DNA from 3 places in the Streptococcus agalactiae genome. Region 1 is predicted to be linked to each of the others. Evidence: predicted binding sites of a transcription regulator. Region 1 holds the regulator's gene; each other region holds the start of a gene.
The links. The regulator Rex, encoded in region 1, represses fermentation and respiration genes when NADH is low (regulators of the CRP and FNR family bind a similar motif). The targets are predictions, from matches to a motif close to TTGTGAANTANTTCACAA.

Region 1 (11,230 bases):
GTTTAAATTCCTTGGGATATGGATTGAATACAAAGAACATATCAGAATTAAAAGCCGCTTCTAAAAAGTTAGATGCTCTAACACCAAACGTTAAGGCTATTGTTGCTGATGAGATGAAAGGCTATATGATTCAGGGAGATGCAGCGATTGGTGTTACATTCTCTGGAGAAGCACGAGAAATGCTTGATGGGAACAAGCATTTGCATTACGTTGTTCCTAGTGAAGGATCGAACCTTTGGTTTGATAATATTGTAATCCCCAAAACAGTAAAGCATCGCAAAGAAGCCTATGCCTTTATTAATTTCATGATGGAACCTAAAAATGCGGCACAAAATGCAGAATATATTGGTTATGCGACCCCTAATCTCAAAGCAAAAGCGCTGTTACCAGCAGATATCAAAAATGATAAAGCATTTTATCCTCCTGATAAAACAATTGATCATTTAGAAGTTTATAATAACTTGGGTCAAAAATGGCTTGGTATTTACAATGATTTGTACTTACAATTTAAAATGTATCGTAAGTAATCTATTAACTAAAAGTACTTCTCTGATGAGAGGTATTTTTAGTTACCAAGAGTTCCTAGAAAGTTTGTGATATTTTTGTTAAAATAATTGTAAGAAAAGGAGGAAAATATGGAAAATCATAAAAATGAATTTCAGTTTTCACTTGAATCAATTCTGGGATTTGTTTGGAGAGGAATAGTAGTAGGCTTAATAGCAGGATTTGTTGTCAGCATATTTCGATTAGCGATTGAAAAAATTTTTTTAGTTGTTATGGAACTTTATAAAAGTGCCCATTATCACCCAATTATTTTATTGAGCATTACGGTTACTAGTATTATCGCTGCAGTGATAATAGGTTTTTTTATCAAATCTGATCCTGATATTAAAGGTTCAGGTATCCCGCATGTTGAAGGTGAACTTAAAGGAATGCTATCGCCAGACTGGTTTAGTATTGTATGGAAGAAATTCATTGCGGGTATTTTAGCTATTTCTTCGGGACTTATGCTTGGTCGCGAAGGTCCCAGTATTCAGTTAGGAGCTATGACAGGTAAGGGAATTGCACAGTATCTCAATGCTAGTCGAATGGAAAAACGTGTTTTAATTGCTAGTGGTGCGGCAGCAGGTCTTTCAGCAGCCTTCAATGCTCCTATTGCAGGCCTTTTATTTGTAGTTGAAGAAATTTACCATCATTTTTCTCGCTTAGTTTGGATAACAGCTTTGGTAGCAAGTTTAGTGGCAAACTTTGTCTCACTTAATATCTTTGGTTTAACCCCAGTTTTAGCTTTACCATCAGAATTACCATCTTTAAATCTCAACTTTTATTGGATTTTTTTACTCATGGGTCTCTTTTTGGGTATCTTAGGTTTTATCTATGAGTGGGTAATTTTAAGATTTCATGTGATCTATGATTATTTGGGCAAACTATTTCATCTACCATCTCACCTATATGGTATATTAGCGGTAATTTTTATTCTTCCTATTGGTTACTATTTCCCACAATTATTGGGGGGTGGAAATGGCTTAATTGTATCACTGCCTAGGAGTAATCTTAGTCTGATGATGTTAGGATTATTTTTCCTCATTCGTTTTTTATGGAGTATGTTGAGTTACAGTAGTGGCTTGCCAGGAGGAATTTTTTTACCAATTCTAGCTTTAGGATCTTTAGCAGGTGCTTTTTTTGCAGTAGGTATGCAGTACTTTGGTATAATATCTCATCAGCAGATATCTTTATTTGTTGTTCTAGGAATGGCGGGCTATTTTGGTGCAATCTCAAAAGCACCACTAACAGCTATGATTTTGGTTACAGAAATGGTTGGCGATTTAAAACAATTAATGGCTATTGGAATTGTAACAATGGTATCTTATATTGTCATGGATTTATTAAAGGGAGAACCTATTTATGAAGCGATGTTGGCTAAAATGACCTTCAATCCAAAAGATAAAGTAATGACACCTACATTGATTGAATTAACTGTTTCAGATAAAATATCAGGAAAGTATGTCCGAGATTTAGAATTACCAGAAAATGTGTTAATAACGACTCAAATTCATCATAAGACATCGGCTGTAGTATCAGGAAATACTATCTTGAATGCTGGCGACACCATTTTTTTAGTTGTGAATGAATCGGAAATTAAAGAAGTACGTGAACAGCTGATGTAAGCTAATTAACGCTTAAATAATAAAAAATAGAAACTAGTCATGGATTTAACTAGTTTCTATTTTTTTGTATTTATATTTCTATAGACAAGCGTACTACCGTCTTTTTTGTTGGTAAATTGTTTGCGGTACTGGCGAGGAGTTGTATGATAATAGCGTTTAAATTGGCGATTAAAATTTGATAGATTATTAAAACCAACGCTGTTGGCAATATCAATAATGGCCGTAGTGGAGTTAATAAGATGCTCACTAGCTTTATTAAGACGAACTTGTATGATAAATTCTGTACAGGATGTTCCAGTATGCTGTTTAAATACGGTCATAAAATGTGTCTTACTATACCCCATATAATCAGCTAAAAATTCAATGGTAAGATTTTGCTGGTAATTATTATTAATATAATCAATCAGATCACGAATTCTCTCGTTTTTTCTGTAGGTATCATCAGTATGTTTTTTAATGACATATTGATGATAATAGAGTAAATACAAGAGTTCGTTTAATTTAGCTTTTAGGAGTAGCTCAAAATGTCGATTTTCTTCTTTTGAAATATTAAAAATATCAAACAAACAATTTTTGATATCATTATATCCTGTCATACTAGGTTTGATACATTGAATAAACTTAAAAGAGCTAGTCTGCAACGGTTGTAAATAACGAAGGCTAACTTGGTCTACAATAGAATATCCTATTAAATCTAAGTGAAATTTAATGCTATCTGTGATATGCTCTTTATTTTCAATCGGATGAATAGAATGCATACCATTTGGACGGATCAAGATAATATCACCAGATTGGCTATTAAAAAAATCATAATCGATGTGATAACGTGCGGTCCCCTCGTGGACATATGAAATTTCAAGTTCCGGATGCCAGTGAAATAAAATGTCAGGGTAACCATTTCTAACCTCAGTATGCATGTGTTCATAGGGTAATAAATGCCGGTTATCTTCTAAATTATGTGATAGTAAATTATCAAGTGAGTTCATCGTTTTTCTTTCTAAAATCGTAGGATAGTATTATTATAACAGAAAACTATCAAAAAATGGGTTTCGTAGGATAGTATTATTTTTTGAAAGGATAGTGTAAGTTTTGTATAGGAACATGACATATAATATAAGTCATAGAGAAAACGCTTTAAAATTTTTGCTTAGAGTGTTTCTAATAACTTCAAAATCCTTACAGGGTCGTTTAATCTCCTTATCTCATGTAAGGATTTTTTGTTGTATTAATATGACCAAATTTATTAATATACTCAATTATTTATTTTTTCAAAACAGAATAACTATGTGAAAAAAATAATTTTAGGTCTCTCAAAAACACGTATAGCCATTTCGAATCTCAAATATTTTATTATGACTATTGCAATAGTTACGAATCTATTATTCAACTCAACAATAAGAAAACTCTTCAGTAAATCATTATGTTAAACAAGCTCTGATAGTTGAAGATAAGTATAGGTAAAAGTCGATTTAATCTCTGAAACAAAATTTAACTTAATTAATAGAACCGTTGACGTATCAGGTATCAAATCTTTTTGGTTTATATGTGATATAATGAAAGAACATATTGAGATATTTGGCACCCTCTTGAAAGGCAAAGGTTACTTGTATGATTAAACTAATAGCAACAGATATGGATGGAACTTTTCTACGCTCAGATAAAACTTATGATAAAGCACGGTTTTCTTCTTTATTAACGTTGATGGAGAAGTATGATATTAAATTTGTAGCTGCTAGTGGTAATTTATACGATCAATTGTTGTTAAACTTTTTGGAATACCCTAATCGTATCGCCTACGTCGCTGAAAATGGTGGTCGTGTCATTGACCAAGATGGCACATTACTAAAAGAAACTTATTTATCTAATGATACAGTTGCAGCTGTTTTATCCTATTTATATCAGAACTATCCTGAGACACTCATCAGCTTATCTGGTGAAAAACGTTCATACCTTGAGCGAAGAACTCCTATTAATAGGCGGACTGAATTAGAATACTATATGCCTAATTTTATCTATAAAGACCATTTGCTGCCCTTAGATGATGACCGCTATTTTCAAATGACACTTTGGGTAAATGAAAATCTTGTTTCTGAGATGTTGTTAGATATTAGTGAACACTTTAAAAATCATCATATCAGATTGACCTCTAGTGGTTTTGGTTGTATCGATGTCTTACCAGCTGATGTCAATAAAGCGGATGGTATCGCTATTCTTCTTGAAAAGTGGGGATTGAAACAGGATCAAGTGATGGTTTTTGGTGATGGGGGCAATGATGTGGAAATGTTGAGAGCAGCAAATATTTCTTACGCTATGTCAAATGCGCCAGAAGAAATTAAAGCTATTGCTAAATATCAAACAGTTAGTAACGATCAAGATGGTGTGTTAGAAACGATAGAGAACTTTCTTCACAAGATGAGTGATAATGAATAGAACCACGTAGCTTTTAACGAAGCATACTATTCAATTCTCAGGTGAAATTTTGTTATAATACAAGAAAGCCTAGAGAAATATTTAAGAATGAAGGAGAACGATGTTAGAAGTTATTGACAAAGCTTTAAGAGATTATCAAATGAAACGAGAACAGTTTTTTGAGATTAACAATCAGACAGTACAAGAAGGTGCCATTGTTTTCACAGGAGATTCTATCGTTGAGTTTTTTCCTTTAAAAAAACATTTAGGACGTGACTATCCTTTAGTTAATAGAGGAGTAGCAGGATCAGATACTTATTGGCTTTTAGAAAACTTGAGAACCCAAGTATGGGAATTATTACCATCCAAAGTATTTATTTTAATTGGAACAAATGATATTGGTTTAGGGCATTCACAGTCAGAAATCATAGCTAATATCACGGATATAATTGCAGAAATTCGTGCGGAATCTTATATGACAGAGATTAATATACTGAGTGTTTTACCTGTTAGTGAAGAAGATGACTATATAGAGCGTGTCAAGGTAAGAAATAATCAAACAATAAAAGCTTTAAACAAAACCTTATCAGTAATTTCTGGCATTAATTATATTGAATTGTATGATTTATTAGTTGACGAAAAAGGTCAGCTTGCTAGCAGTTTTACAAAAGATGGTTTGCACCTAACAGATCAAGCCTATGCTAAAATTTCTGAAACGATAAAACTCTACCTTTAAAAGTGTTTTGATACTATTTTTATGTATTTAAATACACAGAATTAGTGAAAAGACCTTCTAAGTAGAAAGTTCATGTCATGGATAGTACCAGTATTTGGCGAATCAATGTCAGTAACTGGTCTTTTTTAATATTATGATAAGAAAAAACAAGAGGGGTAAATGATGGTAAAACAAGTATTTCCAAAAGGTTTTTTATGGGGCGGGGCAACTGCTGCCAATCAATGTGAAGGAGCTTACAATGTTGATGGACGTGGCCTAGCAAATGTAGATGTTGTTCCTACTGGAGAAGATCGATTTGCAATTATTTCAGGACAAAAGAAAATGTTTGATTTTAAGGAAGGATACTTTTATCCAGCAAAAGAATCAATAGATTTTTATCACCATTATAAAGAGGACCTTGCATTACTTGCAGAAATGGGTTTCAAAACCTATCGTATGTCAATAGCATGGACGCGTATTTTTCCAAAGGGTGATGAGCTATATCCAAATGAAGCTGGCCTTCAGTTTTATGAAAATATTTTTAAAGAGTGTCGTAAGTATGGTATTGAACCTTTGGTAACCATCACACATTTTGACTGTCCTATCTACCTTATTAAACATTACGGTGGGTGGCGGAGCCGTAAAATGATTGGTTTTTATGAGCGCCTTGTACGAGCTTTATTTACTCGTTTTAAGGGGTTAGTTAAATATTGGTTAACCTTTAACGAAATCAATATGATTTTACACGCTCCTTTTATGGGCGCTGGCTTATATTTTGAAGATGGTGAAAATCAAGAGCAAATTAAATATCAAGCAGCTCACCATGAGTTAGTGGCTTCGGCTATTGCAGTAAAAATTGCTCATGAAGTTGATCCAAATAATCAAATCGGATGTATGCTAGCTGCAGGTCAATACTATCCAAATACATGTCATCCACAAGATTATTGGGCTTCGATGCAAAAAAATAGAGAAAATTATTTTTTTATTGATGTGCAAGCGCGTGGCAAATACCCTAATTATGCTAAAAAACATTTTGAGCATTTAGGTATTTCAATTCAAATGACAGCAGAAGATCTTGCTTTGTTAAGAGACTATACGGTTGATTTTATTTCATTTTCTTACTATTCAAGCCGAGTAGCTTCAGGTAATCCAACCGTCAGTGAACAGGTTCAAGAAAATATTTTCGCATCACTTAAGAATCCTTACTTGAAATCTTCTGAATGGGGATGGCAAATTGATCCGCTTGGATTACGTATTACCTTAAATGCTATCTGGGATCGTTATCAAAAACCGATGTTTATTGTTGAAAATGGACTTGGAGCAGTAGATATTCCTGATGAGAATGGTTACGTAGAAGATGATTATCGTATTGATTACCTCCGTCAGCACATTGCTGCAATGAGAGATGCTATATATGTAGATGGTGTTAATCTAATTGGTTATACTACATGGGGATGTATTGATTTAGTATCTGCAGGAACTGGTGAAATGGAAAAACGCTATGGTTTCATTTATGTTGATCGCAATAATAAAGGAGAGGGAACACTCAAGCGTTACAAGAAAAAATCGTTTTATTGGTATAAGAAGGTTATTGCAAGTAATGGCAGTCAAATAGAATAAAGAACAGACTAATAACTGTTAACTCTCTTTTTCTCATTCATAAAATAGTGTATAATAATTGAAAGAAATTAAGATTAATAAGGAGATTTCATGAAATTTGAAAAACGGCAGGTCTATTATGTTGTCATAACATTTGCTATTTGCTATGCTATACAGGCTTATTGGGGAGCTGTTTCTAATATTTTAACTACGCTTCATAAGGCAATATTTCCTTTTTTGATGGGAGCTGGAATTGCCTATATTATTAATATTGTTATGTCAGTCTATGAGCGGTTATATGTAAAGCTTTTTAAAGGATCTAGACTATTAATGGCAATCAAGCGTAGTGTTTCTATGATTTTATCCTATGCAACTTTTATTGGTTTAATTGTCTGGCTATTTTCAATTGTCATTCCAGATTTGATTTCTAGTTTGAGTTCTTTATTGGTTATTGATACCGGAGCACTTGCTAAATTGGTTAATAATCTCAATGAAAATAAACAAATTTCTGAGGCTTTAAATTATATGGGAACAGATAAAGACTTAGTTTCTACTTTAAGTGGTTATAGCCAGCAGATTTTGAAGCAAGTTTTATCTGTTTTAACAAATTTACTAACCTCAGTTTCCTCTATTGCGGCAACACTCCTGAATGTTTTTGTTAGTTTTATTTTTTCAATTTACGTTTTGGCAAACAAGGAGCAGTTGGGACGTCAGTTTAATTTGTTAATTGATACCTATTTAGGTTCAACAGGCAAAACATTCCATTACGTTCGTCATATCCTTCATCAACGTTTCCATGGTTTTTTTGTAAGCCAAACTTTAGAAGCTATGATTTTAGGAAGTTTGACGGTTATTGGTATGTTGATCTTCCAATTTCCTTATGCTTTAACAGTTGGGGTTTTAGTTGCTTTTACAGCTCTAATACCGGTTGTGGGAGCCTACATTGGTGTTACAATCGGTTTCATCTTAATTGCTACTGAATCGCTTACTGAAGCATTCTTGTTTGTTCTTTTCTTGATCCTTTTACAACAATTTGAGGGAAATGTCATTTATCCAAAAGTTGTCGGTGGATCGATTGGACTGCCTTCTATGTGGGTTTTAATGGCTATTACTATCGGAGGTGCTTTATGGGGAATCTTAGGCATGTTACTTGCTGTTCCTGTTGCAGCTACTATCTATCAGATTGTAAAAGATCATATTATCAAGCGACAAACGCTTAGAAATCGTGCACGAACCTATCGTTAAATAAAAAATACTTAGATTTTTCATCTAAGTATTTTTTATTGATTTAAAACATGAGTTTTTGATTGGTTTACGAATATTATGACTGGAGGTGTTTTATGTACCATATTGAATTAAAAAAGGAAGCTTTACTACCAAGAGAACGCCTAGTTGATTTAGGCGCAGATAGATTGAGTAATCAGGAGTTATTAGCCATTCTCTTACGTACAGGTATTAAAGAAAAACCTGTTCTGGAAATTTCAACACAAATTTTAGAAAACATAAGCAGTTTAGCAGATTTTGGTCAATTATCCTTACAGGAGTTGCAATCCATTAAAGGAATCGGTCAGGTTAAATCCGTCGAAATAAAAGCTATGCTAGAACTAGCAAAACGGATTCACAAAGCTGAATATGATCGTAAAGAGCAAATTTTAAGTAGTGAACAATTAGCGAGGAAAATGATGCTCGAATTAGGGGATAAAAAACAAGAACATTTAGTAGCTATTTATATGGATACACAAAATCGTATTATCGAACAGAGAACTATTTTTATTGGTACTGTACGTCGTTCAGTAGCAGAGCCAAGAGAAATTCTACATTATGCTTGTAAAAACATGGCAACTTCTTTGATTATCATACATAATCCTCCCTCAGGTTCTCCAAAGCCCAGTGAAAGTGATTTAAGTTTCACTAAAAAAATAAAACGATCATGTGATCATCTGGGAATTGTCTGCCTAGATCACATCATCGTTGGAAAAAATAAATATTATAGTTTTCGAGAAGAAGCAGATATTTTATAAATAATGAACTATTTATTGCTGCTGGTTCATGAAATAAAGTAAAGTTTGTAATTCGCTTGTTAAATCTACATACTGAACAATGATATCTTTTGGTAATGTTAAATGAACTGGAGAAAAACTCAAGATGCCTTTTATACCTGCTTTGACTAAGATGTCAGCAACTTCTTGGGCTTCTGTACTAGGTACTGTTAGGATAGCAGTTTCAATATCACTATCTATTAAATGGTCATTGATAGTCGAAATACCGTAGACAGGAATGCCATCCTCGGTTGTTTTACCAACTAAATCATTGCTATCTAAATCAAAAGCCATTGAAATTTGCATTTTATTGCGATCGTGGAAACGATAATGCAAGAGAGCTCTACCGATATTTCCACATCCCACCAACATAACATTTGTTGTAGAATGATCGTTCAATATTTCTGCAAAGAAGTTCATAAGTTTTTTGACATCATAACCAAAACCACGGCGTCCTAGTTCACCAAAATAAGAAAAATCACGTCGAACAGTAGCAGAATCGATACCTAGGGCATCTGCAATTTGTTTGGAACTAGCTTTTTCGATGCCATCAGTATTAAAACGTTTAAAAATACGGTAGTACAGTGATAAACGTTTAGCAGTTGCTTTAGGAATAGACTTATCCATAATCACAAAATTATCTCCTTGTTAAAAATTTTATTATTCGATTTAGAATTAGTTATATAACTTAATTCTTCACATCTCTATTGTACAAAAAGATTGTGAAAGTGACAACAAAATGGTTCGCAAAAAGACCACTAAAATGTTAAAAATAGTGGTCGATAAATTATTTTGCAGTTTTCGTAAAGATATCACGCTCAACGAGGCTGTCCATTAAGAAATAAAATTTGTCTTGAAGAATTTTATGATCGGTAGATTTAAAGATATTTACTATTCTAAGGCCAGATTTATCAGTAATTAAGAGCTTAAAACCAGAAAGTTCTTTATTGATTGTAATCTTTAGAGGAAAGCCATCGCCAGAATTAGGTACTGTTTCTAGGAGACGCTCTAATTCATAATTACCTAAGCGATTTTGAGTGAATGTAGTATCGCGTAAGGTATATTTTTTAATGTTCGGGCTGATAGTGTAAATGTAATTGCAGTCTCGAAGATTTATTTCTTTTTCAAATGCCATATTAATCTCCTATAATTTTTCTTAAGGTTTTAGCTAATTCAAGAATTTCTTCTTGGGTATTTAGTTCTGAAAAACTAATACGTATTGATTCATTTAGACGTGGTGAGTTGGCTCCATACAAGCTTGTTAAGACATGGCTAGGTTCGACTGTTCCTGCAGTACATGCAGAACCTGTTGAAACTGCGAATCCAGCTAAATCTAATTGTGTCAATAACAAGCCATTATTCTGTCCAGGAAAACCTATATTAAGTACATGAGGTAAGCAGTCTTGACCGTTATTAAGATAGAAGTCAAGGTCTGAAATAGCATCTAAAAAGGTCGTTCTCAGCTGACTAATGTGAGTCCAATTTTTAAGGGTGTTAGTCGTAGCATCAGTAAGAGCTTGAGACATTCCAGCAATACCAATTATATTTTCAGTTGAAGCACGCCTTTTTTCCTCTTGGTCTCCACCGTGAAGTAGACTATCAAAGTGATGGGGAGCACAGTAAAGTATCCCAACACCTTTTGGACCGTGAAATTTATGGGCAGAAGCAGCTAAAAAGTCAATTCCTAAAGAATGAGGATCAAGTTCCATTTTGCTAAAGACTTGAACAGCATCAACGTGAAAAACAGCTTGGTGGTTCCTGAGAAGCTGACCAATCTCTTGAATTGGTAAAAAGTCCCCGGTTTCATTATTAGCAAACATGAGAGATACCATAATAGTATCATCTCGTAAAGCCTCTTGAACGTCTTTTGCAGTAATTTGTCCATGGTGTGGTTTTAAGTAAGTAATATCAAAACCAAATCGCTCTGATAAGTAAGTCATAGTATGTAGGACTGAATGATGTTCAATTTCAGAGGTAATAATATGTTTACCTTTTAGCTGATTTGCAAGAGCATACCCTTTGATAGCTGTATTGTTGCTCTCAGTTCCCCCAGAAGTGAAAATAATTTCACGTGAATTAACATTTAGATATTCAGCAATAATTTGTCGACATTCACGTAAAAGTTGATTTGCTTGACGCCCAAAGGTATGTATACTAGATGGATTACCATAGTTACTTGTCATGACATTGGTCATTTTCTCAATAACAGATGGGGTTAGAGCGGTAGTAGCAGCATTGTCTAAATAAATCATCAATTAATCCTTCTTATCTGAACGATATGAAAATAATGGACTTAAAGG
Region 2 (11,230 bases), 990 kb from region 1:
AAGAGCTTTTTCTTTCTTATTAACGAAATAGGTATGATAAGATTTAAATTCTTCAACAAATTCTTTATAAATTTCTTTATCAATAATAACAGCCTGTTCTGATGCACATACCATACCGTTATCAAATGATTTAGACATAACAATATCGTGAGCAGCTTGACGGATATTAGCTGATTTTTCAACATAAGCTGGAACATTCCCAGCACCTACACCAAGGGCAGGTTTCCCACATGAGTAGGCAGCTTTAACCATCGCATTACCACCTGTCGCAAGGATAGTGGCAATACCATCATGGTTCATCAAAGCATTAGTTGCATCAATTGATGGTTGTTCAATCCATTGGACACAATTTTCAGGAGCTCCAGCAGCAATAGCAGCATCACGAACAATACGTGCTGCATGTGCTGATGATTCTTGTGCTGATGGGTGGAAGGCAAAAATAATTGGATTACGTGTTTTAAGAGAGATTAATGACTTGAAAATAGCAGTTGAAGTTGGGTTGGTTGTTGGCGTGATACCACAGACAACTCCTACTGGTTCAGCAATTAATGTCAAGCCTGTGACATCGTCTTCTTCAATAACTCCCACTGTCTTTGTATGACGCATGTTGTTAACGACGTGTTCACATGCAAATAAATTTTTTGTCGCTTTATCTTCAAAGACACCACGACCAGTTTCTTCTACTGCATGAAGAGCAAGTTCTCCATGGGCATCCAAGGCTGCAACAGAAGCTTTAGCTACAATATAATCAACTTGTTCTTGATTAAGTTGACGCATCTCATCAAGTGCTTTTAAACCGTTTTGAACCAATGTATCAATTGCAAGAGCAACATCTGTAGTTTCTACTGCTTTAGTTTTTTCAGTCATTTGAGACTCCTTTTGATTTGTTAAATGTTTCACAAATTTGTTTACGAGATTATTATAGCATATTTAAAAACTTTGTAAATAGTTTCACAACTTTTTTGTGAACTTTTTTTCAATCTTTCGGAAACATTTCTTGAAAGCGCTTTAATTATATTTGTTTTTTCATTACTAATTTTCAGATTAAAGCCAATCGATTTCATTTGTATCACCATAAACGGAGGTATCTATTATTCGTTTTCACAAAAAAAGCCGAGTACATGACTCGGACTTGTTTATTTTGCAGCTCGTTGAGCTGATTTTTGAATAGCTTTTTTGACGTTACTAACATATAAATCAGCCCCTGTAGTATCGCTATCACTATAATGCACACCATCTGTATTTCCCCAGATTTCTGGATGTTCTGTCGCAACCTTATACCAGTCAGCAACCGTTATGTAATTATATTTTTTCATTAGCGAGAGTTCATAATCACGCACTGTCGTAACTTGACTCATATTTTTAGCATTATAAGGTGTTACTATAATCAAACGGTGTCCCTTAGGCAAAGATTTAATAAATTGGCTCAAGTCTGTCTTGTAGTTATCTAATGAATTCACACCAACTGCCAAAACAACAATTTTGGACAAGGCTTTATTTTGAATACGGTTTTCAAAAATATCAAATGATTTACTAAAATTACGACTCACCGCAGCATCTAATTGTACTTCTGGTAACAATTTATTAAAAGCAGCACTTGACCTTAAGGCAACTGAATCTCCGATTACTGTCACATCACTAAGAGCACCTGCATCCCCTGCGGCTAGTGTATGTGTTCGGTTAGTATTTGTTCTAGCTTGTTGTAACGAATTCTGCAATAATTCTGTCTCAAAACTACCTATACTTGGAGCTGTCAACATTGTCACTACAGTAATAAGAGTTAGTACCCCTCCGATACTAAATAACCACTTTTTGTAAGGCAACAAGTCAAATTCATAATCAAGGAATTTAGGTTTTCTACCTAAAATAAAAGGTTCAATGACATAAAACGATAATGTTGAGAAGACTGCTGATAATACTACTGTCAAAATAACAGCTATCCAGTTTGGGGATAAACGACTAAAAATAATATAAAATGGCCAATGAAAAAGGTACATACCGTAACTGATATCAGCAAGATAAGTAATCACGAAAGGTTCTGAAATATCTGGTGTATGCTCGTGTAAAATACGTGCATTGTAAATCATTACACTAGCAAAAATGCTAGACAATACAAAACCAAAAAGATATGTTAGCCGATTATCAAAATCAAGTGCAAAAGTTAAAATCATTAGAGCAGCAAAAGCACTACCCATCATGATTAAATTATGCTTCAAAGTCAGATTTTTGATATTTTTCTTGAATCGTCCGGTAATCTCTCGAATACCAGATATTGTAGCCACCATCGCTCCTAAAAAGAACGGAAATATATGTGATAATGTAGAGAAATATATCGTTGAAAAATTATCAACGAAAAAGGCTCTAACAAACATGGTAAGGAAGCTGACTCCAAAAACTCCCATGGAAATAAGGAACAAAGTCCCCCTCAATTGCTTTTGATCTTTTGATCTTTTCGATAAGAGCCATACCGTTAAGCCCCATAAAACATAAAAATGGACCTCAATAGAAAGACTCCAGGTATGCACAAATAAGTGAGGGATAAATTGACTTTCGTAGTTACCACCAGTCAAGATTTCGTAAAAGTTGCTGGTAAAACCTAAAGCAGTCATAATTTGAGAGCCAATACTTGCTCTAAAATCGCTTTTAACCAGAAATACAAAAGGTATTGTCACCAAAACCATCAATACTAATGGTGGGAAAATACGGTAAAAACGTCTACGACAAAAACTAACAAAATCAATTTTTTTCGTTTTAGAAAATTCATCAATCAACAAGGCCGTAATCAGAAAACCAGAAAATGTAAAGAAGATGTCAACGCCAACAAATCCTCCTGGAAAACTATTCTTAAAGAAATGGTAAAGTAAAACAAGTAGTAGTCCTGTTATACGTACCAAAGAAAACCATTTTATTCTCATTTTTGATAAATCCCCTGTTTAAATGTCCCCTTATAGACTTTCTTATTTTTAGCATTGAGGCGACCTTGTCCATCAGGTTGACCTTTTTTAAAGTCACCTGTATAAGACCAGCCATGAACTGAAACAAATGTTCCTTTCCCTTCAAAGACCCCATTTACAAAATCGCCCTTATAGTAATCCCCATTCTCATAGGTTAATTTACCTTTACCAGTCATATGGTGATTAACAATAGAGCCCACATATTTTATCTTGCCGCCATCATAGCTAAGGACTCCTTGACTAGAAGTCGTTAAGGTAAATACTGATAAACCAAAAACAACAATAATTATCAAAGATAATATTTCTAGATGAGTTCGTGTTATTTTAAAATTCTTCATTTCTACTTAATCTCTACTATTATTTATTAGCGTTAACCACTGTTTACAGCCATCATTGACTAGACGATAGGTTTCCTCAAAATCACCAGTATACCATGGATCAGGAACACCACCATCACAAAAAAGGCTAATCTTATCATCATAGGTTCCTTGTGATAGAGCTTTTAAATCCTTGACATTTTGCTCATCCATACCGATGATATAATCAAAATATGCTAAATCGTCTTTAGAAATAGGTTGTGACCCTTTATCGTTAGTGTAAGGAATTTGATAACGCTGCAAAATCGCTTGCGTTCCCCTATGTATAGGATTTCCATGCTCCCATGTTGAAGTCGCACGACTCTCAACCGAGAGGCTATCCTCCTTATCTAAATTCGCCATAACAAACTCAGCCATAGGGCTACGGCAGATATTTCCAAGACAAACAAAACAGACTTTCTTCATAGCAAACTCCTTTTGGTCTATTATAACAGAAAAAAGGTACTTATAATACGTTTAACTGCTCAAAGAATAACTACAACATATCTAATACTTAACATTGCATGAAAATTAAAAAATTAAGACTAGATACCCTAGCCTTAAAATGACTTATGTTTTATTTATCAAATCGCTGATAACCTAAATGTTCGTATGCCTTATCCGTAGCTACACGACCGGTACGGGTACGCATAATAAAACCTTTTTGAATTAAATAAGGTTCGTACATGTCTTCAACAGTATCTCGTTCTTCAGCAATATTAACGGATAGAGTTCCTAAACCAACAGGACCTCCATTATACATTTCAATCATGGTTCTTAAGATTTTTTGATCGACGTAATCAAGCCCCTCGTGATCAACATCTAACATCGTTAATGCTTTATCTGTAATATTGTCATCTATCAAACCATCTCCCATGATTTGAGCATAATCTCGAACACGTTTCAATAAACGGTTAGCGATACGTGGCGTTCCACGGCTGCGACGCGCTAATTCAGAAGCAGCTTCATAAGTAATTTTCATTTCAAAAATATCTGCTGTACGCTCAATAATTTCTGTCAAATCGTTTTCTTCATAATACTCCATATGCCCTGTAATACCAAAGCGAGCACGTAAGGGATTAGATAACATACCTGCACGTGTCGTTGCACCAATTAAGGTAAAGGGCGGCAAATCTAAATGAACACTTCTACTAGTTTCTCCTGCACCGATCATAATGTCAATATAAAAGTCTTCCATTGCACTATAAAGTACCTCTTCAACCGCCATCGGCATACGATGAATTTCATCAATAAAAAGAACATCACCTGGTTCTAAATCATTTAAAATGGCTACTAAATCCCCTGATTTTTCAATTGCGGGACCTGATGTTTGTTTGAGATTGACACCCAACTCATTAGCAATTACAAATGCCATGGTTGTTTTCCCTAAACCAGGAGGGCCAAATAATAACACATGATCCAATGACTCATCACGCAATTTAGCAGCTTCAATAAATATTTTTAGCTGATCTTTAACCTTATCTTGTCCAATGTACTCTCTTAAATACTGCGGACGAAGTGTACGTTCTACCAATTCTTCGTCACCCATTGCATCACTATCTAAAAATCTTGTCATGATATTATTATAACATTTGTATAGGAAAAGTTAAGAACTAAGTTGGTGTATTAGTATCTCCCTTATTTAAAGGAAGAATAAACTGATCTTATAGTTAATCCAACCTCAAAAAATCACAGAACAGCTTACTTAGCCCATATTCCACCAACCCATTCCTAAAAACAAATCAAATGAACCTAAATTTGATAATAGAACAAGTAATACTATTAAAAAACATTTTTTAATCACTATAATAAACTCCTAAATAATATTTTGTACGTTTATTATAAATTTTTAGACCTCAGAGTCACAGGACATCAATGTCCTGTTATATCTTCTTGCCACTCCAATTCTAATTTTTTAATTAGATGCTTGTCATCAATCATTTTTGAAAACATAATTGATTGTTGGTAAGCATTTTCTGCAGACTTTATATCATTGTCAATTGTAATGAAGTATTTCCATTGGTACATAAAATATAAAGGCATTTTATGAAAATCATGTGTTGACACCATCGTTTGTCGGCTAACTTCTAACATTTCTGCAAGACACTCTTCACTATTTAAACAAAGTCCAACAAATACACAATTCAGGAGTACATGATTAAACCAAAACAAATCTTCTGCTGTAAGTTTGTGGTTCTGACTTATCAAAGTTTTACATATAGTTTGAAATACTTCTTTAGTAAATGCTCTATTGTTAAATTTAGATACAACTGCACAAGTTAAAAACAAATCTATGATAATCAAATCATTAAGAGTATATTTTTCTTTATATTTTACTTTATCAAAGCATTCGCATAAAACCTCCACACCAAAATTAATGTCTCCTGTTTGATAGACTTCAAATTTAGCTTGTAAACTGTCAATTGCTAAGCACTCGTCTTCTGGAAGATTATCATAGAATTCTTCGAAAATATGATCAAACTGACATTCTCTTAATTTTAATCGTTCAGCATCTGCATAAGTTGGAATTCTTAAAATCAAATACTTCAACTCTTTATACCGTTTAGGTAATTCTAAGCTCTCTCCTCCTGTTAAAATATCCAATTTTACATTCAATTGTTTAGCTATGTAGTGAGCTTTAGTCAAGTTTGGAATTGACTGTCCACTTTCAATCCTAGCTAATTGTCTTACAGATAACTCAGTTTCATCACCACAAAAATCTTCGCGAGTAATATTTCTAGTTACTCTCAAATTTCTTACTTTACTACCAAAATGTTTTAACATTTTCCTTTAAAAACTAACTCCTAAATTTTTCTTCTTATTATATATTATCATAATAAACTCATTTTAAGTATGTTTTTTTAATATTAATTCCTTTTAAATCAATAAAAATTCCATTACTGGTTAAAAAAACGTTAACCAGTAATGGAATTTTCTTATTTTTCTAATCCTAGTCTTTCAAAAATATCATCAACACGTTTTGTGTAATAAATCGGATTAAATAGTTCATCAATTTCTTCCTGTGTAAGACAAGAGGTAACTTTGGTGTCTTCTTCTAAAAGTGGTTTGAAATCCACTTGATTGTCCCAGGAATAAGCTGTCTTAGGTTGAACTAAGTCATAAGCTTCTTCTCGTGTCATTCCTTTTTCAATCAATTTGAGCATAACACGTTGACTATAAATCAAACCAAAAGTTGATTCCATATTGCGCATCATATTTTCCGGGAAGACAGTCAAGTTCTTAACGATATTGCCAAAACGGTTGAGCATGTAGTCAATCAAGATCGTTGTGTCAGGTGTGATGATACGCTCAGCTGATGAGTGCGAAATGTCACGCTCGTGCCAAAGTGCCACGTTCTCATAAGCTGTCACCATGTGACCACGAATCACGCGCGCTAGCCCAGTCATGTTCTCTGAACCGATTGGGTTGCGTTTGTGAGGCATAGCAGAGCTACCTTTCTGACCTTTGGCAAAGAACTCTTCAACTTCACGTTGTTCTGATTTTTGCAGACCACGAATCTCTGTCGCCATACGTTCGATAGATGTTGCAATACTTGCAAGCACTGCAAAATATTCTGCGTGGAGATCACGTGGAAGAACCTGTGTTGAAATTTCTTGCGGACGGATGCCTAATTTGTCACAGACATATTCTTCCACAAAAGGTGGGATGTTGGCAAAGTTACCAACAGCACCTGAAATCTTACCAGCTTCCACTCCTGCGGCAGCATGTTCAAAACGCTCCTGATTACGCTTCATTTCAGAGTACCAAGTCGCCAACTTAAGACCGAAAGTCGTTGGCTCGGCATGAACACCGTGGGTACGACCCATCATGATGGTCATTTTATGTTCTCGAGCCTTATCAGCCACGATATTTGTGAAATTCTCAAGATCGCGACGAATAATGCCGTTAGCTTGCTTGTAGAGGTAACCGTAGGCAGTGTCCACCACGTCAGTCGACGTCAAACCGTAGTGCACCCACTTACGCTCCTCACCAAGCGTCTCAGAAACCGCACGCGTGAAAGCCACCACATCGTGACGCGTGTCCTGCTCAATCTCAAGAATGCGGTCAATATCAAAATCCGCCTTCTCGCGAATCTTAGCCACATCCTCCTTAGGAATCTCACCCAACTCAGCCCATGCCTCGTCAGCCAAAATCTCGACCTCCAACCAAGCACGGTATTTATTTTCCTCTGTCCAAATTGCCGCCATCTCAGGGCGTGAATAACGTTCGATCATTGTTTGTCTCCTTTAACTTATTTCATTAAAATACTAGAAATGACATTGCCTAACACCCCAGTTATGGTATTCTGAACATAATCATTTTTGAAGAAACTAGACATTTTATTGACAAAATTTTTCAATTTTCTTTCATCCTCTGCCTCACTAATTTCCAACAATTCTGAATATATCGCTTTATCCGCAGTAGATAGCTGAGTGTTAATAATTAAATTTAACTGCTCAACCATATCAGTCCATGGAATTTCCACACTTTTATGTATATCGGCATTATTAATATTAGAATCTTTTATGATAGTAGAACCATTTGATATATCCCCAGATAAACTAACTTGACTACCGTTATCAATATTTGTTCCAACTATATTACCACTACCTGAGACATCATTTCGACTAGATCCAGATTCATAATTATCGCCCTTTATATTTTGGTTTTTTATATCAATTTTTATATTTTGATTTTTGTTATTGAACGATTTTGTAATTACATCGAAAACTTTATCTCTAAAATTCGAATCTTTAAAATAAAGAAAATAGTCCCTGCTAGAGCCCAAGTTAAAAATAATATAATATTTTGAATTTAAATGTTGCTTATGCTTTTTATAAACTAGGTAAGCATAGCCTACCAAAAATATAAGTCCTATAAAAGGAGGAATCAGTCCTATAATAAATAATACAAATAAAATCACATAATCTAGCAACGTTATTGGAGATGAAAAATTACTTCTACTTACCATTGAGATAGACGTTATCTGAATACTGCTATTTTTTACTATTATTGCATTATCTTTGATTGCTAATGTATCTGTCTCTAATGTATTAGAATCTTCTCTACTTACACTTTTTAGAATATCTTGAATCAATTCTTATTTCTCCTTTTATTTTTTGAAATTAATTTTTGGAATGAAAGATGCCTACAAATAAGTCACAATTATCTTTTCAACAAAGCTACAACTATATTCTGTTATATACAAATACAGTCTTTTCTATATAATTATTTTGTCATCAGACTTTGTCTATATTCAAATGCTTCTGCTTTTTCAGTCAACTCGATAGCAAGTTCTTTATGCTCCTCTAACACTGCTTTGATGTCAGAAAATGGGACTTTAAAATACTCTTTTCGCCCATTAACTTTATTAATTTTATTTTTTTCAAATCTGTTATGTAACTCTTTTTCTAATGAAAAAGCTTCCTCACTAAAAATTAAGGCATGTACATCAAATTGAAATGGAACAGATGCACTCCCTAATTCGCGAATACGTTCCATAGGATCTAGACGCCTTGTAACACCAATCTTGTAAACATCTTCTCCAAATGCACCAATATTTGAAATGATATAAACATATCCAGCAGTTGCATGCCCTTCTCGATAATCAATATCTTCTTCTAACTCATCTAGTTCTGATAATTTATCTTGGTATTCTGCTAATTGAAGATTTAATTTTTCCTTTTCTTCCTCATTAGCTGTTTTAAGTAATTCTTCAACGTTATCTAACATCTGTTTAAAGTGTTTTCTATCTTTTTCAATTTGTTTTCTCTTAGCAGCTAATTCTGCTTGAAGTTTCTTATCTTCTCTTTCCTTCGCACGTTGTTCACGAAGAAGTTCTTTTTCTTCTAATTTCTGAAGTTCATATTCTACTGCTAATTGTAACTCTGAAATTTTTAGCTCAAGATAGTCATTAGATAGACATACCAAATTTCTTGAATACATCTTATTAAGCTGATTAAATGATTTAACAACTGCATCTACTTTTTTACTTAGATTAGTAGCCGTTACCTTTACCAGGTGAGCATCAACTTCTCCATTAAAACCTCTTATCATCGCTTTAATAAGTTGATTTTGCATTGCTCGTCCTTTTGATTTACTGTTATCCAGCAACATAGGTCTTACAATAACACCCGCTTTTTTATCTTTTACTAACTGTTTCTGCCTCTTTCTCAGAGTTTCCAATTCTTCTTTATACTTAGTACTATCTGAGAACTTATATTTTCTCTCAAAAAATCCGTACTCTTGAAGATCTAAATCATCATTAAGAACTATTACCTCTTTTTGTAAAGCTTTAAGTTCTGATTGGCGTTTCTTAAGTTCATCATCAAGTTTTAAAATATCTTTAGCAACCTTTATCTGCCTTGTTAAATCATCCAAAATAGATTGTTTATCTTTTAACTTACTTTCTAAACTACTGATTTTAGCTTCCAAAGCCTCATCTTTAGGCTTTCCGAATCCAAATAGACCCATTTATTCCCCCTAAAACTCCTCCACTTTATCCGCATCTTCCTTCAACACCGTCACATGTCCCATTTTGCGGTTATGTTTCGCTTCTAGTTTACCATACATGTGGAGGTGGGCGCTAGGGTTTTCGGCAACATAGTCAATTGCCTGCTGGACGTGTTGTCCTAGGACGTTAAGCATGACGGCTGGGGCGTGGAGCTGAATCTGAGGAAGTGGTGCGCCCAGTACACCCAAGATATGGGTGTCAAACTGTGAAAAGTTGCAGGCTTCGATAGAGTAGTGCCCTGAGTTGTGGGGGCGTGGGGCGATTTCATTGACGATGATGTCATCTGCGGTCGCAAACATTTCCACACAGAGGGTCCCTGATAGTTGGAGTTTCTTGGCAATCTGTACCGCCATTCCCTTAGCCTTGTCAGCTAGTTGGTCTGAGATGCGAGCTGGTACGATGGTTTTTGACAGGATATTGTTACGGTGGATATTTTCCTGAACGGGAAAGACCGTCACATCCTGTCCATTTCCAGACACGATGACTGAGATTTCAAGGTCAAAGTTGACAAACTCTTCCAAGACACACTCAGCTGAGTTGGCTAATTGCTGCGCCTCTGGCAGGTCTTCTGCTGAGCGGATAACCTTTTGCCCATGACCGTCATAACCACCTGTCGCTGTCTTGAGGACATAGGTCTTGGTCAAGTCAAGCCCCTCTAGGTCAAGGCTAGACGTCACCACCTTATAGGGAGCGACAGTCACACCAGCCTTATTTGCCAGAAAGTCTTTTTCAAAGATACGGTTTTGAGAAATGCGGAGCAGATCAGTCCCTTGCGGTAGCTGACCAACTGACACAACGGCATCCAGACCATCAGCATCGACATTCTCAAACTCATAAGTCAAAACATCGCAACGCGCAGCTAATTGTCCCAAAGCCTCAACATCATCGTAAGGCGCTACAATCACCTCGCTAACGCGGGAGGCAGGGCAGTCGCTAGCAGGATCCAGCGTGATGACCTTGTGGCCCATGTAGATAGCCGCAATCGCCATCATCTGCCCCAGCTGACCACCACCGATAATCCCAATGGTCTTAAATGAGTTCATTGCTTGACTCCTCTGCGATTTTTCCTTGTTCCTCATGGAAATGAGCTAGCGCATCAGCCAGATTTTGGTCCTCAATAGAGAGGATACGGAGGGCTGTCAGGGCAGCGTTAGTCGCTCCAGCTTCTCCGATAGCCATGGTTGCCACAGGCACACCACCAGGCATCTGCACAATGGAATAGAGCGAATCCAAACCTGAAAGGGCACGTGATTTGACAGGCACACCGATAACAGGCAGGGTTGTTTTAGCTGCTACCATACCAGGCAAGTGAGCTGCCCCACCTGCACCAGCGATAATGATTTTAATGCCCCGACCACGCGCCTCCTCAGCATGCTTGAACATGAGGTCTGGCGTACGGTGGGCAG
Region 3 (11,230 bases), 980 kb from region 1:
CATTTTTATCAAGAACTTGAACGTTTGACACATGGATTGGAGCTTCTTTTTCAACGATAGCGCCTTGAGGGTTTTCGTTATTTGGTTTTTGATGTTTCTTGATGAGGGCTACGCCTTCAACAACAACTTTGTTTACTTTTGGAAGAGCTTTAAGAACTACAGCTTCAGTGCCTTTGTCCTTACCAGCAATAACGCGAACTTTGTCGCCTTTTTTTACAAACATTTGAGTTTTTCTCCTATTTTTCTTACGCCTCGAAAGGCACCCTAGGAAATCCTAGGGGACTACGTTTGTTAATCTGAGATTAAAGTACTTCTGGTGCCAATGAAACGATCTTCATGTAGCCACCTTCACGCAATTCACGTGCAACTGGGCCAAAGATACGAGTTCCGCGAGGAGTTTTATCGTCACGGATGATTACAGCAGCATTGTCGTCAAATTTGATGTATGAACCGTCTGGGCGACGTGCACCAGTTTTTGTACGAACGATAACAGCTTTAACCACATCACCTTTTTTAACTGCTCCACCAGGAGTAGCTTGTTTTACAGAAGCAACGATTACGTCACCGATGTTAGCGAATTTACGTCCTGAACCACCAAGTACTTTGATAGTCAAGATCTCACGAGCACCGCTATTATCAGCAACTTTCAAGCGAGTTTCTTGTTGAATCATTTCAATTTTCTCCTTTTAGTTTGATTAGATAATAACAGCTTTTTCCACTACTTCCACAAGACGGAAACGTTTTGTAGCTGAAAGTGGGCGAGTTTCCATGATACGAACGATATCGCCTTCTTTAGCAACGTTGTTTTCATCATGTGCTTTATATTTTTTAGAATAGTTGATACGTTTACCATAGACTGGGTGGTTACGTTTAGTTTCAACTACAACTGTGATTGTTTTATCCATCTTGTCAGACACTACGCGTCCGTAAAGAGTTTTACGTTGATTACGTTCCATTTAGAATTTCTCCTTTCCCAATCTATTATTTCATTTCTGATTGCACAGTTTTAACACGTGCAATTTGTTTCTTAACTTCGTCAAGGCGAGCAGTCTTTTCAAGTTGACCTGCTGCAGCTTGGAAACGAAGATCAAACAATTCTTTTTTGAGTTCGTTTTCTTTCTTAGCAAGTTCTTCTTGAGACAATCCACGAAGCTCTTTAACAAAATCTTTAATTTCTTGAAGTTTCATGTCTTCTCCTTATTCTGCTTCACGTTTTACGAATTTGCATTTAACTGGTAATTTGTGGCTAGCAAGACGTAATGCTTCACGTGCAACTTCTTCAGAAACACCAGCAATTTCAAACATCACTTTACCACGTTTAACTGGTGCTACCCAACCTTCAGGTGCCCCTTTACCAGAACCCATACGTACACCGATAGCTTTTGCAGTGTATGATTTGTGTGGGAAGATTTTAATCCAAACTTTACCACCACGTTTCATGTAACGAGTCATCGCAATACGGGCAGCTTCGATTTGACGGTTTGTAATCCAGTGGCTAGTTGTAGCTTGAAGTCCGTATTCACCGAATGAAACTTCTTTACCACCTTTAGCCTCACCGCGCATTTTTCCACGGAATTCGCGACGGTGTTTAACACGTTTAGGTACTAACATTTGTTATTTGCCTCCTTTAGTGTTTTTACGAGCTGGAAGAACTTCTCCACGGTAAATCCAAACTTTAACGCCAAGTTTACCATAAGTTGTGTCAGCTTCTTCCCAAGCATAGTCGATATCAGCACGAAGCGTGTGAAGTGGAACAGTTCCTTCTGAATAACCTTCAGCACGAGCGATATCAGCACCGTTCAAACGACCAGAAACTTGAGTTTTAATACCTTTAGCTCCTGCACGCATTGTACGTTGGATTGCTTGTTTTTGAGCACGACGGAAAGCAACACGTTGCTCTAATTGACGAGCAATGTTTTCACCAACAAGGTGAGCATCTAAATCAGGTTGTTTGATTTCGATGATGTTGATGTGTACTTGTTTTCCAGTTAATTTGTTAAGTTGACCACGAAGAGCGTCAACGTTTGCTCCACCTTTACCGATAACCATACCTGGTTTAGCAGTGTGAAGTGAAACAATAACTTTGTTTACTGCACGTTCAATTTCAATAGTTGAAACTGATGCGTCAGCTAATTCTTTATTAATGAATTTACGGATTGCAAGATCTTCATGAAGGTAATCCGCGTATTCTTTTTCAGCATACCATTTCGCATCCCAGTCACGGATGATTCCGACACGCATACCAATTGGATGTACTTTTTGACCCACGATTTTACCTCCTTATTTTTCTGATACAACTACAGTTACGTGAGTTGTACGTTTGTTGATTGGTGAAGCTGAACCTTTCGCACGTGGACGGAAACGTTTCATTGTTGGTCCTTCGTTAGCGAATGTTTCAGATACTACCAAGTTTGCTTTTTCCAAACCAAAGTTGTTTTCTGCATTTGCAATTGCTGAGTTAAGAGTTTTCTCAATAACACGAGCTGCTTTGTTTGGAGTGAATTTTAAGATTGCGATTGCGTCAGCAACATTCTTACCACGGATAAGATCAAGTACTAAACGTGTTTTACGAGGTGAAACACGCACTGTACGAGCCATTGCTTTAGCTGAAGTAATTTCTGCCATTGTGTCCTCCTCCTATTAACGACGTGTTTTCTTGTCGTCAGCTGCGTGACCTTTGTAAGTACGTGTTGGTGCAAATTCACCAAGTTTGTGACCTACCATGTCCTCTTGGATATAAACAGGAACATGTTTACGTCCATCATAAACTGCGATTGTGTATCCGATGAAACTTGGGAAAATCGTTGAACGACGTGACCAAGTTTTGATTACTTTTTTCTTTTCGTCATTTGCTTGAGCTTCAACTTTTTTCATTAAATGCTCGTCGACGAAAGGTCCTTTTTTAAGACTACGTCCCATTTTGTAGTTTTCTCCTTTAAATAATGTACCACAACGGCCTGTACACTATAGTGTACTACCGAGCTGGCGGATTTGTATAAGATTATGCTATTAACCTATTATTTTTGGTTACGACGACGAACAATAAGTTTGTCTGATTTAGCTTTCTTATTACGAGTTTTAAGTCCAAGTGCAGGTTTACCCCATGGAGTAGATGGTGCTTTACGACCAACTGGTGCTTTACCTTCACCACCACCGTGTGGGTGATCGTTAGGGTTCATTACAGAACCACGAACTGTAGGGCGAACACCTTTCCAACGATTACGTCCTGCTTTACCAATGTTAACAAGTGATTGTTGTTCATTACCAACAGTACCAATTGTTGCACGGCAAGTACCAAGGATCATACGTACTTCACCTGATTGAAGGCGAACAAGAACATATTTACCTTCTTGACCAAGTACTTGAGCAGAAGCACCAGCGGCACGAATCAATTCAGCACCTTTACCTGGTTGCAATTCAATATTATGGATAACTGTACCGACTGGAATGTTAGCAAGCGGAAGTGCGTTACCAACTTTGATGTCTGCTTCTGGACCAGAAATAATGCGTTGACCTACTTCAAGGCCTTTAGGCGCAAGGATGTAAGCTTTAACACCATCAGTATAGTGTACAAGAGCAATATTTGCAGTACGATTTGGATCGTATTCAATTGTTTTAACAACTGCTTCAACACCATCTTTATTACGTTTGAAGTCAATCAAACGGTAATGACGTTTGTGTCCACCACCTTGGTGACGAACAGTAATACGTCCGTTGTTGTTACGTCCTGCTTTATTCTTTAGTGAAACAAGCAATGATTTCTCAGGAGTGTTTGTAGTGATTTCTGCAAAATCCAAAGAAGTCATATTACGACGGCCATTTGTCGTTGGTTTATAAACTTTAATACCCACGTTATTTCCTCCTTAGATTATTCAGCTTCAGCAGCAAACAACTCGATTGCTTTTGAATCAGCTGTAAGAGTGATAATAGCTTTTTTAGTTTTTGAAGTAAAACCTGTGTAACGACCAACACGTTTTGCTTTGGGTTTAACTGTCACAGTGTTTACACTTGCAACTTTTACTCCGTCAAATGCAGCTTCAACAGCTTGTTTGATCAAAAGTTTGTGTGCACGTGTGTCAACTTCAAATGTATATTTCCCTGCTTCAAGAGCAACCATTGATTTCTCAGTGATAACAGGTTTTTTGATTACGTCATACAAATTCATTATGCAAGAACCCCCTCGATTGTAGAGATTGCTTCTTTAGTAACAAGAAGTTTGTCTGCGTTAACGATATCAAGAACACTTGCAGTAGTTGCAGTAGCAACTGTAACGTTTGGAAGGTTACGCGCTGAAAGTGCAGCAAATTCGTTACCTTCTTCAAGGATTACAAGTACTTTTGAATCAATGCTAAGTGCTGAAAGAACTGACGCAAATTCAGCAGTTTTTGGAGCTGCAAACGAAAGGTTTTCTACAGCTACAAATTTATCTTCAGCAACTTTTGCTGAATAAACTGATTTCAACGCAAGGCGACGAACTTTTTGTGGAAGTTTGTAGCCGTATGAACGTGGAGTTGGTCCAAAGACAACACCACCACCACGCCATTGTGGTGAGCGGATAGAACCTTGACGAGCGCGTCCAGTTCCTTTTTGACGCCATGGTTTACGTCCACCACCAGATACTGCTGAACGGTTTTTAACCGCGTGAGTACCTTGGCGAAGGCTAGCGCGTTGGCTGATTACAACATCAAAAACAACTGATTCGTTTGGTTCGATACCGAAGATAGCTTCGTTAAGTTCAACTGAGCTAACTTCTTTACCAGTTTGGTCAAATAGTTTAACGTTTGCCATTTTAACTGTTTTCTCCTTTCTTATTATTTAGCAGCTTTAACTGCTGATTTGATAGTGATAAGAGATTTCTTAGCACCTGGTACGTTACCTTTGATGAGGACAACGTTTTTCTCTGGGATAACTTGTACAATTTCAAGGTTTTGAACTGTTACACGGTTACCACCCATACGTCCTGCCAAGCGTTTGTTTTTGAAAACGCGGTTAGGCGCAACAGGTCCCATAGAACCTGGACGACGATGGTAACGAGAACCGTGAGCCATAGGACCACGTGATTGACCATGGCGTTTGATAACACCTTGGAAACCTTTACCTTTTGATGTCCCTGTGACGTCAACAACATCACCAGCTTCAAATTGTTCTACAGATAATTCTGCACCAACTTCTAAGCCTTCAATGTTTTTGAATTCACGAATGAAGCGCTTAGGAGCTGTGTTTGCTTTTGCAACATGGCCTTTGGCAGGTTTGTTACTCAATACTTCACGTTTGTCATCAAAACCAACCTGAACTGCTTCGTAACCGTCTGTTTCAACAGTTTTAACTTGAAGCACAACGTTTGGAGTTGCTTCAATGACAGTAACAGGGATGAATTCGCCTGATTCAGTGAAGATTTGAGTCATTCCCACTTTTTTCCCTAAGATTCCTTTTGTCATGAGAAAATATTTCCTTTTCTTATTTTATTTCAAAAAGTTTTTTATGAGCGTTTTTTGTGCTCAAAAAAGTTTTTTACGAGCGTTTTTTGTGCTCAGAAATCAAATTAAAGTTTGATTTCTACGTTGACACCACTTGGAAGATCAAGTTTCATCAAAGCATCAACAGTTTTTTGTGTTGGGTTGATGATGTCTACCAAACGTTTGTGTGTACGCATTTCAAACTGTTCGCGAGAATCTTTATATTTGTGAGTCGCACGAATAATTGTGTAAAGACTGCGTTCAGTTGGAAGCGGAACTGGTCCAGCAACTGTAGCACCTGTACGTGTTGCAGTTTCAACGATTTTTTCTGCCGCTGTATCAAGTGTACGGTGTTCGTACGCTTTCAAACGGATACGGATTTTTTTGTTTGCCATCTTTTCTCCTCTCGTCTATTTACGATAATAGGCTAGCTCCTCAAGAAAACCAACACGAGTTGCGTGGCAATGCAACCTAGCGTGTCGCAACCTCTTGCATCATAGCTAAAGCTGTTCATACACAGCACCAGTATATGATATCAAAAAAAAACAGCACACGCAAGCATTATTTTATTTTTTTTCAAAAAAATGCAACCATTTCTGGTTACATTTTTTGAATATATCGATGATAGCGAACTTTCAAAAACAGCCACCTAAAGATATTATCTGCTATCGTAGCCATCCAAACCCCAAGCAAACCTAATTCAAAAACTATTCCTAATAAATAACCAAGAACTACTCTGATTAACCACATGCCTATAGTCGTTGTGTAAAATGGGAGTTTAGCATTTCCTAATCCTTGCCAAGCTGCTGTATAAATCAAGGTCCCAATAGTAGCAGGTACTCCTACGAAAGATAGCAAAATAACAATCAAACTTCCTTTAATGGCAGAAGGATTATTTGTAAATAACTGTGTCAATGGTTTGCCTGCAAGAAGCATAAAACTTGATATAAGGGTCATTAGAACTAAGCCAATATAATACGAACTTTGAATAGTTTCTTCTATAGATTCTCTATTTTTTTGTCCTACATATTTTGCAGTTAGGATAATTGTAGCAGTTGCGATGCCAAGTCCTGGCATATAATTAAATTGTGTCAAGGTTTCTCCAATAGCATTTCCCGCTACAACATTTGTACCTAACTGAACAACAATAGCAACTATAACAACATCTCCAGCTCGCATCATCAGACGTTCTCCTGCTGATGGTAAGGCAAGATTCAAAATTTGTGCACTGATTTTCCAAGTCATTCTTTTTATTATTTTTTTAATAGGAAGATACTTCGTAAGGATACAAATACCAATTAATCTTGCGATAAGAGTTGATACTGCCACTCCGACCAAACCATAGCGCCACTCAAAAATAGCAAAACCTGATAAGACTGCATTGAGGAAATTGACAAAAATACTGACATACATTGGTAAACGAGGTTGCCCTTGCACACGTAAAAATGAGCCTAGGGTGGTTAACATTCCTAAAGTAACAACACCTCCACCCACAATTGCTAAATATAAACCACCAACTTGTGCGACACTTTTTGTTGTCCCTAAAAGTTTAAAGAAAGTTTGTCCAAAAACAATCGAGATAATTCCTAATATTGCCCCTATCAGTAATGTTAGAAAAATGGCTTGAGAACATACTGAAATTGCATCATCCTTCTCACTACCTGCTAACGACTTGGCCAATAGACTTGCTATACTCGCCCCTAAAGCTATAAAAATAGCTTGATAAATAGTAATTATATTATTAGCAACTGAAACACCTGATACTGCTACAACACCTAACTGAGCCACTAGATAATTATCAACTACTCCCATGAGCATTTGTAAGATATTTTCAATCATAGCTGGTATAGCTAACTGAATAATCTCTTTACTATAACGCACAGCATCTCCTTTCTATTACCCAGAATCATTAAAAAGAGAGTGATGGGAAAATTTCTAAAATGTTTCTTTCTCACTCTAAATATTTTAAAACAATCGTATTTTTATTATTGTTTCAAACCTAGACACTCTTCAACCGTTTCTCGCATATTTGAGGTAGGTACTACCGTTCTATGGATTACTTCGGCCTTTTGTAGATCTGTAACCGCCCTAGGCAAAGAAACACCTGACAAATCGTTTAAGATTGAAATAGCAGCGAAATCCTGTATCTCTTCTTTATTTGTAATAGCCTTTGTAACAACACACGGGAACTTATAAGGACTTGCTGTTGACACAATTACTGTTGGAGTTTGATCTTTAGTTTCTGTCTGATAAGCTTGATAAACAGCTGATGCTACAGCTGTATGCGGATCCTCTATATACTGATACTGGTCAAATAAACGTTTGATGTCTAATTCAACAAATTGTTCTGTCGCAAATCCCGCTACAAAGCTCTCTAAAATATTTGCTTGCCTAGCCTCTAAGGCATACTCCCCAGTAGTCACTAAATCTTCCATTAATTTTTTAGTCGTTTCTGCATCATCGCCTAAAAGGTGAAAGATTAATCGTTCTAGATTAGAGGAGACCAAAATATCCATAGAGGGACTTGATGTCACTTTAAATTCTCGATTTTTATCGTAGGTTTGTGTCTTAAAAAAATCTGTTAGAACGTTATTATCATTTGAGGCACAAATGAGTTTGGTAACAGGTAATCCAATTTGACTAGCATAATATGCTGCTAAAATATTACCAAAATTCCCTGTAGGTACACTAAAATTAATTGGTTGACCAATTAAGATTTCCTTTGACTTAACTAATTGAGCATATGCATATATATAGTAAACAATTTGAGGAACAAGGCGACCGATGTTCATTGAATTGGCTGATGATAACTGCATATGCTGCTGTGATAATTTTGATCGAAGAATGGAATTATTGAACATTTCTTTAACCGAAGTCTGTGCATCATCAAAATTTCCTTCAATCGCAACAACATGGGTATTTTGCCCGGCTTGTGTTATCATCTGCAATTCTTGGATATAACTAACACCATTTTTAGGATAAAAGACAATAATCTCAGTTCCTGGAACATCTGCAAAACCTGCCATCGCTGCCTTGCCAGTGTCACCTGATGTTGCTGTTAAAATAACGATTTTATTATCAACCCCTTGTTTTTTGGCTGCTGTTGTTAGCAAATAAGGAAGAATGGATAAAGCCATATCTTTAAATGCAATTGTAGGACCGTGAAATAATTCAAGGTGATACCGTTCTCCAACCTTTACTAACGGGGCTATTTCAGTTGTATCAAATTTAGTATCATAAGCTTGACTAATACAGTAATCCAATTCTTGTTCAGTAAAATCATCAAAAAAAGCTGACAAAACGAGTTTAGCCACTTCTTGGTAGGAAGCATCCTTAAGTTTAGTGAAATCTAAATCAACTTTTGGAAATGTGATGGGGGTAAAGAGTCCTCCATCGTCAGCTAATCCCTTTAGAATCGCTTGACTAGCTGTCACTTTATTACTAGCATCACGTGTTGATTGATATACTATTGCCATAAGAATCCCTCTTTATATAAATATCTTTTAGTTATTGTAACACAATTTAATAACATGTCCATTGTTCGTTATATAATTACCCCCCCTTTATTAAAATAAAGGGGGGGCGTAATATCATTATCACTTTGTAAAGTCGAGAACTTTACGTCCTTGAATCAATCCTCTTTCCATTTCATCGAATACTTGAGGAGCTGTATCCACAGGCACTTTTTCAACCACCGGTACTACCAAGCCTTCTGCTCCAAATGCGAAGGCTTCTTCTAAGTCTTTACGAGTTCCAACTAAGGAACCAACCACACGAATCCCATCAAGTACTGTTTTTACAATACTCAATTCCATATATTCTGATGGAAGACCAACAGCTACCACTGTACCTCCAGCACGAACGCTGTCAATCGCCTGATTAAACGCAACTTTAGAAACAGCAGTCACAACCACTCCATGACAACCGCCTGTCTTTTCTTGAATATAGGCCGCAACATCTTTTATTTCTTTGCCATTAACTGTCAAATCTGCTCCAACCTCTTTAGCTAATTGAAGTTTATCTGCGTTAATATCAACAGCTACAACATGAGCATTGAATACTTTTTTTGCATATTGGACTGCTAAGTTTCCAAGACCACCTGCACCATACACTGCAATCCACTGACCAGTAGCAGCTCCAGCTTCTTTGATAGCCTTGTATGTTGTTACTCCAGCACAAGTGATTGATGATGCTTGAGCTGGATCTAATCCCTCAGGAACCTTAACCGCATAGTCCGCGGTAACAATAGCGTATTCACTCATACCACCATCAACACTGTATCCAGCATTTTTAACACTACGACAAAGCGTCTCACGTCCTGTAGTACAGTATTCGCAATGACCGCACCCTTCAAAGAACCATGCAATAGAGACACGATCACCAACCCTCAAAGACGTTACACCTTCTCCAATTTCTTCTACTATACCAATGCCTTCGTGACCCAAAATGCGTCCTGGTACCTGGCCGAAATCTCCATGTGCAACGTGTAAATCAGTATGGCATACACCACAGTATTCTACTTTTACAAGTGCTTCACCATGACCAACTTTTGGAAGATCATGCTCAACAACTTCAACACCTGTACTAGCTTGATTAACAACAACTGCTTTCATGATAAAACCTCCTAGAAATAAATATATCTTATTTTGTAATCGTTTACATTTTATATTGTATTATTCTTCACAAACTATGTCAAGTGATTTTCAGAAAATTTTTTGAAAATATTCTTAACCGGTTAATCTTTTTGAAACTAAAAATCCCACTCAATAGAGTGAGATTCTTCGACTGCTGTTACTTACGACGTCCTGGACGTTCCTCATAACCATAATAAGCATCTTCGATGATTTCTTGCATGTGATCTACCATCGGAAGGCGTGGATTTGCTGGTGAACATTGATCTTCATATGCTAAGAAAGCTAGTTCACGAGATTTTTCTTTCCATTCTTTTTCATCAATACCTTGGTCGCGGAAATTCATCTTAATACCTAAACGTGTTCCAAGGTCATACACAGCTTTTGCATATGATTCGACAGCTTCTTCTGGTGTTGCTGCTGGTAAGCCGAGTAATTTAGCAATATCTTGATACTTTTCATCAGCACGATAGTAATTGTACTTAGGCCATGTTGCTGTTTTAGCTGGACGAGTTCCATTATAGCGGATAACATACGGCAAAAGAATTGCATTTGTACGTCCGTGTACGGTATGGAATTGTGCGCCAATTTTATGCGCCATTGAGTGAGAAATACCTAAGAATGCATTGGCGAAAGCCATACCTGCCATAGTTGACGCATTGTGCATCTTTTCACGTGCTTCAAAATCAGCATCTTTTACTGAGCGTTCTAAGTAGTCAAACACAATTTTAATTGCTTGAAGAGCAAGTCCGTCTGTATAATCATTTGCCATCTGTGAAACATAAGCCTCTGTTGCATGTGTCAATACATCCATACCCGTATCAGCCGCAATAAAACCAGGAACAGTCATAACAAGGGCCGGATCAACGATAGCTACAGTTGGTGTTAATGAATAATCAGCGATTGGATATTTACGATTATTTGCTTTGTCAGAGATAACGGCAAATGGTGTCACTTCAGAACCTGTTCCAGAAGTTGTTGGAATAGCAACAAATTTTGTTTTCTTACCAAGTTCTGGGAATTTGAACGCACGTTTACGGATATCCATGAATTTTTGAACGAGGTCATGGAAATCAACTTCTGGTTGTTCATAGAAGAGCCACATAACTTTCGCAGCATCCATAGGAGAACCACCACCTAATG

Region 2: the regulator Rex is predicted to act here: its motif matches at 885-902, upstream of adhE (bifunctional acetaldehyde-CoA/alcohol dehydrogenase).
Region 3: the regulator Rex is predicted to act here: its motif matches at 10,125-10,142, upstream of adhP (alcohol dehydrogenase AdhP).

Annotation. Positions count from the first base shown of each region.
Region 1 covers NZ_OX460931.1:1,051,303-1,062,532, reverse strand. The annotation lists gene QOR44_RS05535 (ABC transporter substrate-binding protein) at 1-527, shown strand, start outside; gene QOR44_RS05530 (ClC family H(+)/Cl(-) exchange transporter) at 636-2,168, shown strand; gene QOR44_RS05525 (helix-turn-helix transcriptional regulator) at 2,225-3,154, opposite strand; partial or broken gene QOR44_RS10315 (hypothetical protein) at 3,416-3,595, shown strand; gene QOR44_RS05520 (Cof-type HAD-IIB family hydrolase) at 3,777-4,598, shown strand; gene QOR44_RS05515 (SGNH/GDSL hydrolase family protein) at 4,699-5,313, shown strand; gene QOR44_RS05510 (6-phospho-beta-glucosidase) at 5,473-6,912, shown strand; gene QOR44_RS05505 (AI-2E family transporter) at 7,003-8,136, shown strand; gene radC (RadC family protein) at 8,232-8,912, shown strand; gene QOR44_RS05495 (redox-sensing transcriptional repressor Rex) at 8,925-9,563, opposite strand; gene QOR44_RS05490 (DUF1831 domain-containing protein) at 9,718-10,065, opposite strand; gene QOR44_RS05485 (cysteine desulfurase family protein) at 10,067-11,182, opposite strand; gene QOR44_RS05480 (ribose-phosphate diphosphokinase) at 11,186-11,230, opposite strand, start outside.
Region 2 covers NZ_OX460931.1:59,749-70,978, reverse strand. The annotation lists gene adhE (bifunctional acetaldehyde-CoA/alcohol dehydrogenase) at 1-867, opposite strand, end outside; gene QOR44_RS00435 (acyltransferase family protein) at 1,137-2,915, opposite strand; gene QOR44_RS00430 (MORN repeat-containing protein) at 2,912-3,292, opposite strand; gene QOR44_RS00425 (low molecular weight protein-tyrosine-phosphatase) at 3,299-3,736, opposite strand; gene ruvB (Holliday junction branch migration DNA helicase RuvB) at 3,888-4,886, opposite strand; gene QOR44_RS00415 (helix-turn-helix domain-containing protein) at 5,183-6,094, opposite strand; gene purB (adenylosuccinate lyase) at 6,247-7,545, opposite strand; gene QOR44_RS00405 (hypothetical protein) at 7,563-8,408, opposite strand; gene QOR44_RS00400 (SNIPE associated domain-containing protein) at 8,540-9,784, opposite strand; gene purK (5-(carboxyamino)imidazole ribonucleotide synthase) at 9,794-10,867, opposite strand; gene purE (5-(carboxyamino)imidazole ribonucleotide mutase) at 10,854-11,230, opposite strand, start outside.
Region 3 covers NZ_OX460931.1:71,772-83,001, reverse strand. The annotation lists gene rplX (50S ribosomal protein L24) at 1-223, opposite strand, end outside; gene rplN (50S ribosomal protein L14) at 303-671, opposite strand; gene rpsQ (30S ribosomal protein S17) at 696-956, opposite strand; gene rpmC (50S ribosomal protein L29) at 982-1,188, opposite strand; gene rplP (50S ribosomal protein L16) at 1,198-1,611, opposite strand; gene rpsC (30S ribosomal protein S3) at 1,615-2,268, opposite strand; gene rplV (50S ribosomal protein L22) at 2,281-2,625, opposite strand; gene rpsS (30S ribosomal protein S19) at 2,641-2,919, opposite strand; gene rplB (50S ribosomal protein L2) at 3,018-3,851, opposite strand; gene QOR44_RS00475 (50S ribosomal protein L23) at 3,869-4,165, opposite strand; gene rplD (50S ribosomal protein L4) at 4,165-4,788, opposite strand; gene rplC (50S ribosomal protein L3) at 4,812-5,438, opposite strand; gene rpsJ (30S ribosomal protein S10) at 5,543-5,851, opposite strand; gene QOR44_RS00455 (MATE family efflux transporter) at 6,057-7,337, opposite strand; gene thrC (threonine synthase) at 7,442-8,932, opposite strand; gene adhP (alcohol dehydrogenase AdhP) at 9,053-10,069, opposite strand; gene adhE (bifunctional acetaldehyde-CoA/alcohol dehydrogenase) at 10,248-11,230, opposite strand, start outside.